3 regions of the Vibrio sp. genome follow, and region 2 is predicted to be linked to each of the others. Evidence: predicted binding sites of a transcription regulator. Region 2 holds the regulator's gene; each other region holds the start of a gene.
What was found. The regulator CRP, encoded in region 2, controls carbon source genes, mostly activating them, when cyclic AMP is high. The targets are predictions, from matches to a motif close to TGTGANNNNNNTCACA.
Positions count from the first base shown of each region.

Region 1: AC4MRV_RS01120 (glycogen/starch/alpha-glucan phosphorylase) is a predicted target of CRP. The motif match lies at 1,736-1,751, and genes of this name have one in related genera.
Region 3: cdd (cytidine deaminase) is a predicted target of CRP. The motif match lies at 1,173-1,188, and genes of this name have one in related genera.

Region 1 covers NZ_CFHWOM010000001.1:225,789-229,074, forward strand. Annotated here, with positions in the region: gene malT (HTH-type transcriptional regulator MalT) at 1-1,374, opposite strand, end outside; gene AC4MRV_RS01120 (glycogen/starch/alpha-glucan phosphorylase) at 1,928-3,286, shown strand, end outside.
Region 2 covers NZ_CFHWOM010000017.1:55,658-58,943, forward strand. Annotated here, with positions in the region: gene AC4MRV_RS11480 (DUF1338 domain-containing protein) at 94-885, shown strand; gene crp (cAMP-activated global transcriptional regulator CRP) at 974-1,606, opposite strand; gene AC4MRV_RS11490 (phosphoribulokinase) at 1,848-2,717, opposite strand; gene AC4MRV_RS11495 (YheU family protein) at 2,800-3,012, opposite strand; gene AC4MRV_RS11500 (hydrolase) at 3,051-3,286, opposite strand, start outside.
Region 3 covers NZ_CFHWOM010000036.1:24,382-27,667, reverse strand. Annotated here, with positions in the region: gene AC4MRV_RS15815 (CidA/LrgA family protein) at 48-413, shown strand; gene AC4MRV_RS15810 (CidB/LrgB family autolysis modulator) at 413-1,090, shown strand; gene cdd (cytidine deaminase) at 1,345-2,232, shown strand; gene AC4MRV_RS15800 (cyclic di-GMP phosphodiesterase) at 2,281-3,286, opposite strand, start outside.

The sequences.
Region 1 (3,286 bases), on a different contig from region 2:
ACGGAGCGCGTTAAACTCGCCTTGTTCTTTCGCGCTTAACACGACATTAAATGCTTTCATCTGCTGATCTGCCTTAGAAAGCAAATCACCAACATCGTTATAACGATGTTGACTCTGCGCTAACCAAGCTTGGAGCATACACAGTTTAGGTTCACTGTAGAGTTGTTCAGGCGTTAACGTTTCAATCGCTTTTTCAAGGCTTTGCAGCTCTCCCCCGTTAAACATTTTCCAGCCAAACTGAACTAAAATATCAGCAATGAGTTGGCTGTTTTTCGCTTTCTGAGCATGGTAAAGCGCTTGATGAGGAGAAGAGAGTTTTAACCATGCTTGGGCTGCTGTCTGGTGTAGCTGGGTTTCTTGTTGCGGAATTCGTGCAGAACGTTCATGTGTTAGGAATTCAGCAAATAGATTGTGGAAGCGGTACCAATTTTGTTCGCCTTCGAGAGGATGAATGAACAGTCCGAAACGGTTGAGTGATTCGATCATACTCAGTGCATCGTCACGTTCTGTAAGTGTAGCAACCAACTGATCATTGAAGTGATCCAATACTGAACATTGCAACAAGAACATACGCGTTTCTGCATCCAACAGATCGAACACTTCTTCGACTAAATAGTCCCACAAATGCGCGTGGTTAAACTCAGAAAACGATTCTGCCGATTGCGCTAACGTTTTGTGTTGATGCTGTGCTTGTAAAGCAATGAGTTGTAGCGCGGAAGGCCAACCTTCTACGTAAGTACGTAAATTGTTGGCGGTAATATCGTCGATGCCATCGGCAACGCGTTGATTGAAAAAACGAGTTGTCTCTTCAATATCGAATGCCAGCATTTCATTGCCGATTTCAATCATCAAGTCACGTACACGTAAGTTTGCTGTGCCCAATGGAGGCGCAGCACGACTTGTTACCACCAGGGTTAGGTTATCTGGCATGTGCTTTAGGAAGAAGCGCATGGCTTCGTGGATCTCTTCGTCATTGATCAGGTGGTAATCATCCAATACCAGATAGCACTCTTGATGGAAGACTGACATTTCTGAGAAAACTTCGCCGAAAAGGGAGTGAAGTGAAGAGAATTGACGCTTTTCTGCGAGCTTTTGCGCATTAGGGCAAGCGTTATTGGTTGCTTTATTTAACGCCTGCAATAAGTAATTCATAAAGCGGAAAGAGTCGTTATCACTTTCGTCTATGCTGTACCAACCGACATTTACTTTATCGGATAGCCACTGAGAAGCCATGGTTGTTTTACCATATCCAGCGGGTGAGCGAAAAAGGACGAGTTTGTAGCAGGGTGCTTGCTGCAACAAATCGAGAACTCGTGGGCGTACGATGGCGTTATGTAAACGACCTGGTCGGGTTAATTTAGAAGGAATCCACATCTTCTTTTCCCTGAACAATGCCCCTACTTATTGTTATTCATAATGCTAGGGGTGGTGAAAAAATAGCCACAAAAGACCTTGTTGACAGGGATGTTACTTGAGAACAATCACTACAGTTATTGATCAACCGCGAGATTTTTGGCTATTTCACATTTTGCTGCCGCCTACGCCCTTGTTTTGTGATTTTAATCACTATTTATGGGTGGTTTTAATGCGACTTATTACCCGACTTACACCAAAAACGATGAAAAATGAGTAACAGATGAAAACTTAATGTGATCGAGTATACATAAACATCAATTGGTGGTTTTTCTATGCAACTAAGTTTCATAAACAAGATGTAGGGTTATTTCGTTGATGGTGTGATCTCAATCACCTGTGCCTGCTCCACATAACAATGAAGTGAGAAGCAGATCACTCAGTGTTGTGTAGTCCGCCCTCTACGCCCTGAGTCCTCCTCCCAATACGCCGTTTAGGAGGAGGATGTTTTGCTAGCCGTGCCCATGCACGATATGTCTCAGATGGATTAGAACCAATAAGTGAGATTTCTCTAATGAAACCTACGCAACAGAAAAAATTTGATAAAGCTTGTTTCCAAGAAAGCGTAAAGCAACACCTTTCGACGACTTACGCAAAGACAGAAGCAACTGCGACTCCGCGTGACTGGTATTTAGCAATGGGCCGTGCGCTTGCTGAATTAACAACGCTGGATCTTTTAAAGACTGAACAAGATCCTAAAATCCAGAAAGCAAAAAGCGTTAACTACTTATCACTTGAATTCCTAATCGGTCGCCTTACAGGTAACAACTTAATCAGCATGGGTCTGTATGAACAGATCACTGAAGCGATGGAAGAGCTTGGCCACAACCTAACAGACCTGTTAGAAGAAGAGCGCGATCCATCACTTGGTAACGGTGGTTTGGGTCGTCTAGCTGCGTGTTTTATGGATTCATGTGCTGCCCAAGAATTCCCAACGGTGGGTTACGGTCTGCATTACGAATATGGTCTATTCAAGCAATCATTTGAACAAGGCCGCCAAAAAGAAGCGCCAGACGCGTGGCGTGGTGTTGAAGGCTACCCATGGGAAGTTGCTCGTCCAGAACTAGCACAAGAGATTGGCTTCTACGGTCACGTTGAAGTTGAACACGTTAATGGTAAAGAAGTCCGTAAATGGGTTCCTGGCATGTCAGTGAAAGCAATGCCTTGGGACTTGCCAATCGTGGGCTATGAATCAGACACGGTTTACCCGCTGCGCCTTTGGGAATGTCAGGCAATTGCGCCATTCTCACTAGCAAGCTTCAACAATGGTGATTACTTTGAAGCTCAGCACTCACTGATTGATGCGGGTAACATTACAAAAGTTCTTTACCCGAATGACAACCACGAGAAAGGCAAAACTCTTCGCCTAATGCAGCAGTACTTCCACTCTGCGGCATCGGTTCGTGATATTTTGCGTCGCCATGAAGCGGCTGGTTTCGCGCTGGCGGATCTGCCTAAGCAAGAAACGATTCAGCTTAACGATACCCACCCAACGATTGCGATTCCTGAATTGATGCGCATTCTGATCGACGAAAAAGGCCTATCTTGGGATAAAGCATGGGAAATCAGTGCAAATACCTTTGCTTACACGAACCACACGCTACTTCCAGAAGCACTAGAGACATGGCCTGAGTCGCTAATCCAGCGCCTACTACCGCGTCATATGGAAATCATTTTTGAAATCAACCACCGCTTCCTACAAGAAGTTCGTCAGATGTGGCCTGGTGACGGTGAGAAGCAAGCGAAGCTTTCTATCATCCAAGAAGGTTTCAACCGCATGGTACGCATGGCAAACCTATGTGTGATTGGCTCTTACAAAGTGAATGGTGTAGCGGCGCTTCACTCCGAGCTAGTTAAGAAAGATCTATTCCCT
Region 2 (3,286 bases):
CTGGACACATTTGGTTAGATGGCCTCTTTTATATCTAAAAATAATACTAATAAGCTCTCTTTAACGTAAACAAACCCTATACAAGGAGGCGTTATGACGCCAGATGTTTTATTCCGACCGTTATGGAATGACTATATTCAACGCTTATGTCCCTCTGCTGAAAAAGTGCATCACCTCCTGCAAGAAGATGAAGCTCTGATCAACGACCATATTGCTTTGCGCACCTTTAATGTAGAGCCGTTAGGCATTGCCACGTTAGCTCAACCATTCCTTGACGCAGGTTACACACCTTGTGGCGACTATGTGTTTGAGAGCAAAAAGTTGGTCGCTAAGCACTTTGAGCACCCAGACCCAACTCAACCGAAAGTATTCATTAGTGAGTTGAAGGTAGAAGAGTGTTCAGCTGAGTTGCAGGCAATTGTGGCTAAATTGGTTGAGCAGGTCGATGCTTCTCAATTGCAAAGCCCAGAATTCTTGTATGGAGGACGTTTGTGGGATCTTAGCTATGCTGATTTCCAATCGCTGGCAAAAGAGAGTGAGTACGCCTCTTGGCTAGCTGCCCATGGTTATGGTGCAAACCACTTTACCGTGAGCGTGAACCAGTTAAGTGCGTTTGATGAAGTGGTTGGTGTGAATAACCACCTACGTGATGCTGGTTTTACCATTAATGAGTTTGGTGGTGAAGTGAAAGGTTCTCCAGATGTACTGCTGGAGCAATCATCAACCATGGCAGATAAAGTCGCAGTTACCTTTACTGAAGGGAGTGAAGTTATTCCAGGTGGCTTCTATGAGTTTGCTAAACGTTACCCAATGAGTAATGGAGAGCTTTACCCTGGGTTCGTGGCAGCATCTGCAGATAAAATCTTCGAAAGTACCAATGGATAAGCGAGAGAATCGATTATCTATTTGGTAGACCCCAAGAACAAAAAAGCCACCCAATGGGTGGCTTTTAAAATTTAGCAGTTAATCGAGATTAACGAGTACCGTAAACAACGATGGTCTTACCGTGAGCAGAGATTAGGTTCTGCTCTTCTAGCATCTTCAAGATACGACCTACAGTCTCACGAGAACAGCCAACAATTTGACCGATTTCTTGACGAGTGATCTTGATTTGCATGCCGTCTGGGTGAGTCATCGCATCTGGTTGCTTCGCTAGGTTAAGTAGCGTTTGAGCAATACGGCCAGTTACGTCTAGGAACGCAAGGTCACCCACTTTTTGGCTAGTCACCTGTAGGCGGCTTGCCATTTGCGCTGAAAGACGCATAAGGATATCTGGGTTTACTTGAATTAGCTGACGGAATTTCTTGAACGAAATTTCTGCAACTTCACAAGGAGATTTAGCACGAACCCATGCGGTACGCTCTTGGTCTTCTTCGAATAGACCAAGCTCACCGATAAAGTCACCTTGGTTTAGGTAAGAAAGGATCATTTCCTTACCTTCTTCGTCTTTAATAAGAACCGCTACTGAACCTTTTACGATGTAGTACAAAGTCTCAGCTTTCTCGCCCGCGTGAATTAGCGTGCTTTTTGAAGGGTACTTATGAATATGACAGTGTGAAAGGAACCACTCTAATGTTGGGTCGGTTTGAGGTTTACCTAGAACCATAATATCTCACTTCCTCTGCAGGGTACGCTTGCCGCTTTCCATGTTTTAGCAAAGCCTTAAATAGGCCTACTAGGATAAGAGCACTTTACAAATGCTGCAAGCCAACTTGTGTTTCGGTTACAAATAGTATCCTTTTTCGAAAACGATTTCTTGATTTTAATCGGGTACTACTTGGGTTTTACTACGCAAAACTGTGCACATGATCACGGTATGAAAAGTAATCGTGTTCTAGCCGTGAGTTCTAGCCAATTTTTCCCGTTTCGATCAGCTGTTGTAGGATTGGTCGAACGATCAATTCCATCGCAAAACTCATCTTGCCGCCAGGCACCACTAAAGTGTTATGGCGCGACATAAATGAGCCATCAATCATAGCCAATAGATATGGGAAATCGACATTCTTAATTCCGCGTAAACGAATTACCACAAAGCTTTCATCTAGACTTGGGATACCTTTAGCATTAAGTGGGTTCGATGTATCTACTGTTGGTACGCGCTGAAAGTTGATGTGTGTTCGTGAGAACTGCGGGGTGATGTAATTGAGATAGTCGTCCATCGAACGAACAATCGAGTCCATAACCGCTTCGCGAGAGTGGCCTCGATCACGGGTGTCACGGACGAATTTCTGTATCCACTCTAAGTTAACAATCGGCACCATGCCAATCAGAAAATCGACATGTTGAGCGACATTGACGTCACCATCGACGACACCACCATGCAGGCCTTCATAGAACATTACATCGGAATTTTCCGGTAGGTCTTGCCATGGTGTGAAAGTGCCCGGCATCTGGTTATAAGGTACTGCCTCGTCAAAGGTGTGCAGATAGCGACGTACCTGGCCGGTGCCTTCGTGGCCATATTTGCGAAAAAACTCAGCCAATGCAGGGAAGTCATTCGCTTGCGGGCCAAAATAACTGATATGGCGACCTTGTTCGCGCGCTTTACGGATTTCGACGTCCATTTCCGGGCGAGTGAATCGATGGAAGCTGTCGCCTTCTACCCAAGCGGGCTTGACGTTCATCATATTGAACATCTTGCGGAAAGCTTCTGAAGTGGTTGTAGTTCCGGCACCAGAAGAACCGGTAACGGCAATTATTGGGTGTTTTGCTGACATGACAAACCTTGTCTATGAATACGTTCCTGTAATCGGAGTTCACTATAACACGCTTTAGCAAACCGTCATTGTATGCAGTTCTCTAAAACTTGTTTTTGAGTTGAATGTCGACGGTTTCATGTAATTCAGAGAAAACCACGACAGCATCGCCTGACTCAAGTTGTTTCTTAATTTGGTCTATCTTGCTTTGCAGTGATACTTCAATTGTGCCGTAATCGGTCCCTTCTCGAAGGACAAATTCTCGAATTAAGTTATCTAGTGTCTCTGGATCAATTTGTTGCCATGGAACAATCATAAATACCTCGTGATTTTATGTTCGTTTTGGGGCCGCTATTATGCCGGATCGGTGAGACTTTCATAGTAGGCAGGGAGGGCTTCTTCGAGCCAGAATTTCGGTTTGATGGCACTTCCGCTCACAAAGCCGACATGACCACCTTGCTCAAACAATCGATAATCGATGTTATCTGGCAGAATAAATTTAGGGATCACCGCATCGGTCATGAATGGGTCATCTTTTGCGTGAATGATCTGAGTTGGGATTTTGATCTCTTTAAGACGATGGATACCAG
Region 3 (3,286 bases), on a different contig from region 2:
TACGTTGCGTTTTTGCAGCGCATCATAATTTCGGACGATAACAACTTATGGCAAAAACAGTGCTGAAATATGTTGTGTCTATGGGGCTGATTTTCCTCTGCCTCATAGCAGGCATCAACATTCAACATCTTCTTGATATATCCATTCCTGGCAGCATCATAGGCATGCTGATTCTATTTGGTCTATTGGCAAGTGGTCTTGTCTCAGTAGATTGGGTCCGCCCTAGTGCCAGTCTATTCATTCGCTACATGGTGTTGCTATTTGTGCCCATTAGTGTCGGATTAATGGAACACTTTGATATGCTGATTGCCAATGCTCTACCCATTCTAGCAAGCGCTGTGGGCGGCACATTTATTGTGCTTGTCCTACTCGGCCTCATGCTTGACCGAATGCTGAAAGGAGGACATAAATAATGTGGTTGCTCGTTACCATTGTTGTCTTTTTTGCTGCACGTTGGTTATGCCAGAAGGTTAAAAGCCCATTCATGAATCCACTGTTGATCAGTCTAGCTGTGCTGATTCCGCTGCTGACGTACCTCAAGGTTCCCTTCGAGGCTTACTACGCTGACAACCAATGGATAAACTATCTACTTCAACCCGCAGTGGTCGCCCTCGCTTATCCGCTCTACGAACAGTTACCTCAAATCCGCGCAAACTGGCGAATCATCATGCTGGCCTGTGGCGTAGGAAGTGTGATGTCGATGCTAACAGCGAGTATGATTGCCGTTTATATGAAAGCGGATATCGCGCTCATCGCTAGTTTACTGGGTAAATCAGTCACAACTCCAATCGCGATGGAAGTCTCTAGCCACCTAGGAGGTGAGCCCGCTATTGCCGCGATCCTAGTCTTAATTGTGGGGTTATTTGGTGCCATTATGGCCTACCCAATCTATAACCTGCTTAACATTACCCACCCCATAGCAAAGGGGTTAACTATGGGGACCGTCTCCCATGCCTTGGGCACTGCAACCTGTGCTGAGAAAGATGCGCAAGACGCGGCTTTTAGTTCCCTTGCATTGGTTGTTTGCGGTGTAATTACTTCGATACTGGCGCCTTCATTCTTCGCATTCGCGCTCTGGCTATCCGCATAACTCGTTTATGATACAAGTTGTCGAGCTGTTCAATTGCAGCTCGACACATATCACCTCTTGTCACTATGTAATCGATAACATGTGTGACCTCACTCTAATTATGCAATATATGAGTTCGTTACAATTATTTGTGTGATCTATCCCGCAGCATTATTTGGATCTTTGCATAAAATGAAATACCAGTATCCAGGTACGTCTGTACTCGAATTACGACCGTACTGAGATATCAATTAACGTACAAACAAGGATTCACCATGAGAAGCCGCATTGAAAAAGCGCTATCAGAAGCGCCAAGCCAAATTGCAGAGTACCTATCGCCTATTCTGTTTGCAGACAATTTTGACGCGACTCTTTCCCCGCAGCAATTTTCAGAACTGCTTTCTTTATCAGGGCTAGAAGACGACGAACTCCGCGTTGCATTACTTCCTTTTGCTGCGGCGTACTCTTACGCTCCTATCTCGAATTTCTATGTAGGTGCCATAGTTCGTGGTTTATCTGGTCGCTTATATTTTGGCGCGAATGTCGAGATTCTCGGCGCTCAACTTGGCCAAACGGTACACGCGGAACAGTCAGCAATTAGCCACGCTTGGATGAAAGGTGAAGAAGGTATTTCAGATATTACGATCAACTTTAGTCCTTGCGGTCATTGCCGCCAGTTTATGAACGAGTTGACCACGGCCGATAAGCTAGTTGTACAGCTACCGCAGCGTGATGAAAAAACCTTGCAAGAATACTTGCCGGAATCCTTCGGTCCTTCAGATCTTGGCATTGAATCAGGACTAATGGCGAAAGTCGACCACGGCAAAAAGGCTCAAGAAGATGACGAGATGGTGCTAAAAGCCGTCGGTGCTTTGAACCGTAGCCACGCGCCTTACACCAAAAACCTGAGTGGTGTTAGCCTCAAACTCACAAGTGGCGAAGTTTATCTTGGTGCTTACGCAGAAAACGCAGCCTTCAACCCAAGCCTGCCTCCCCTACAAGTTGCCATGATTCAACTTCTACTGGATGGTAAATCGCTACAAGATATCGAATCTGCAGCACTAGCGGAAATGGCAGAGGGTACAATCAGTCACCTTGCTGACACTCAAGCAACATTAGAGGCGATTAACCCGGATATTCCGGTGACTTACCTAGCGGTATAGCACGAAAAAGGCGCTCAATGAGCGCCTTTTTTAATCGACGGTTACCACTCAAACATCAAAGAACGGAGTTGGATCAACTTCTAGGCTGCTTGGAGCAATGGCTCGTTCGATGGTAACTTTACTATGCTTAACATCAACATAAGTGACATCAACGAACCGCTTGTATTTGCGTGAGTAGAAACACTTCACCTCTGGCTTCAACGGCTCTGCTGTGTTTGATGTCCATACAATACCAACACGACCATCACTAAGTTCTACCAATGCGCCAACGGGATAAACACCAATACAATTGATAAACTTATAAACCAACTCTCTATCCAAGTGAAATGGCGTCAAACTCAAAAGAATCTTAAACGCTTCAGCAGAGCTCATCCCCCTTTTGTAACAACGATCCGCCGTTAAGGCATCGTATATATCAACGATACAGCTCATCCTGCCATGCGTGGGGAGTTGCTCTGCATTCAGACCTCTAGGGTACCCAGTGCCATCGAGTTTTTCATGGTGCATAAGACACACATCTCGCGCAATGTCGCTTAAACCGGTCACAGTGTTAATGATCTCACCAGCATACACTTGGTGAAGCTTCATGTGTTCAAATTCATCAGGGGTCAAACGCGCTGGCTTGTGAAGTACTTTATCATCCACTTTTATCTTACCGACATCATGAATGATACCGCCGATAGCCATCTGTTTTAGCGTTTCTTTTGGCAAGTCTAGGTGCTTGCCAAAAGAAACCAATAATGTCGCGACGTTTACCGAGTGTTCCAACAAATACTCATCTTTGCTACGGAGAGCGGAAACACAATGCAAGGCGTCCGAATCAATCAAAACAGATTCAATCAGATCGTCGGCCCAACCATCGAGCTCATCAACATGAATCGATTTGCCTTCAAAAGTTTGGTTGAGGATTTTTTGAGCAAGCCCCTTCGCTTCTTTGATAATTTTGGAAGCTCTCTTTTGCTGGGAAAAGCGACTCATTTTCTTACGTTTGATAGGAGTCGACTCGGTTGTTTGAGGCTCGTCTACAACTTTGTCGTTGACTGGTTTAAACACA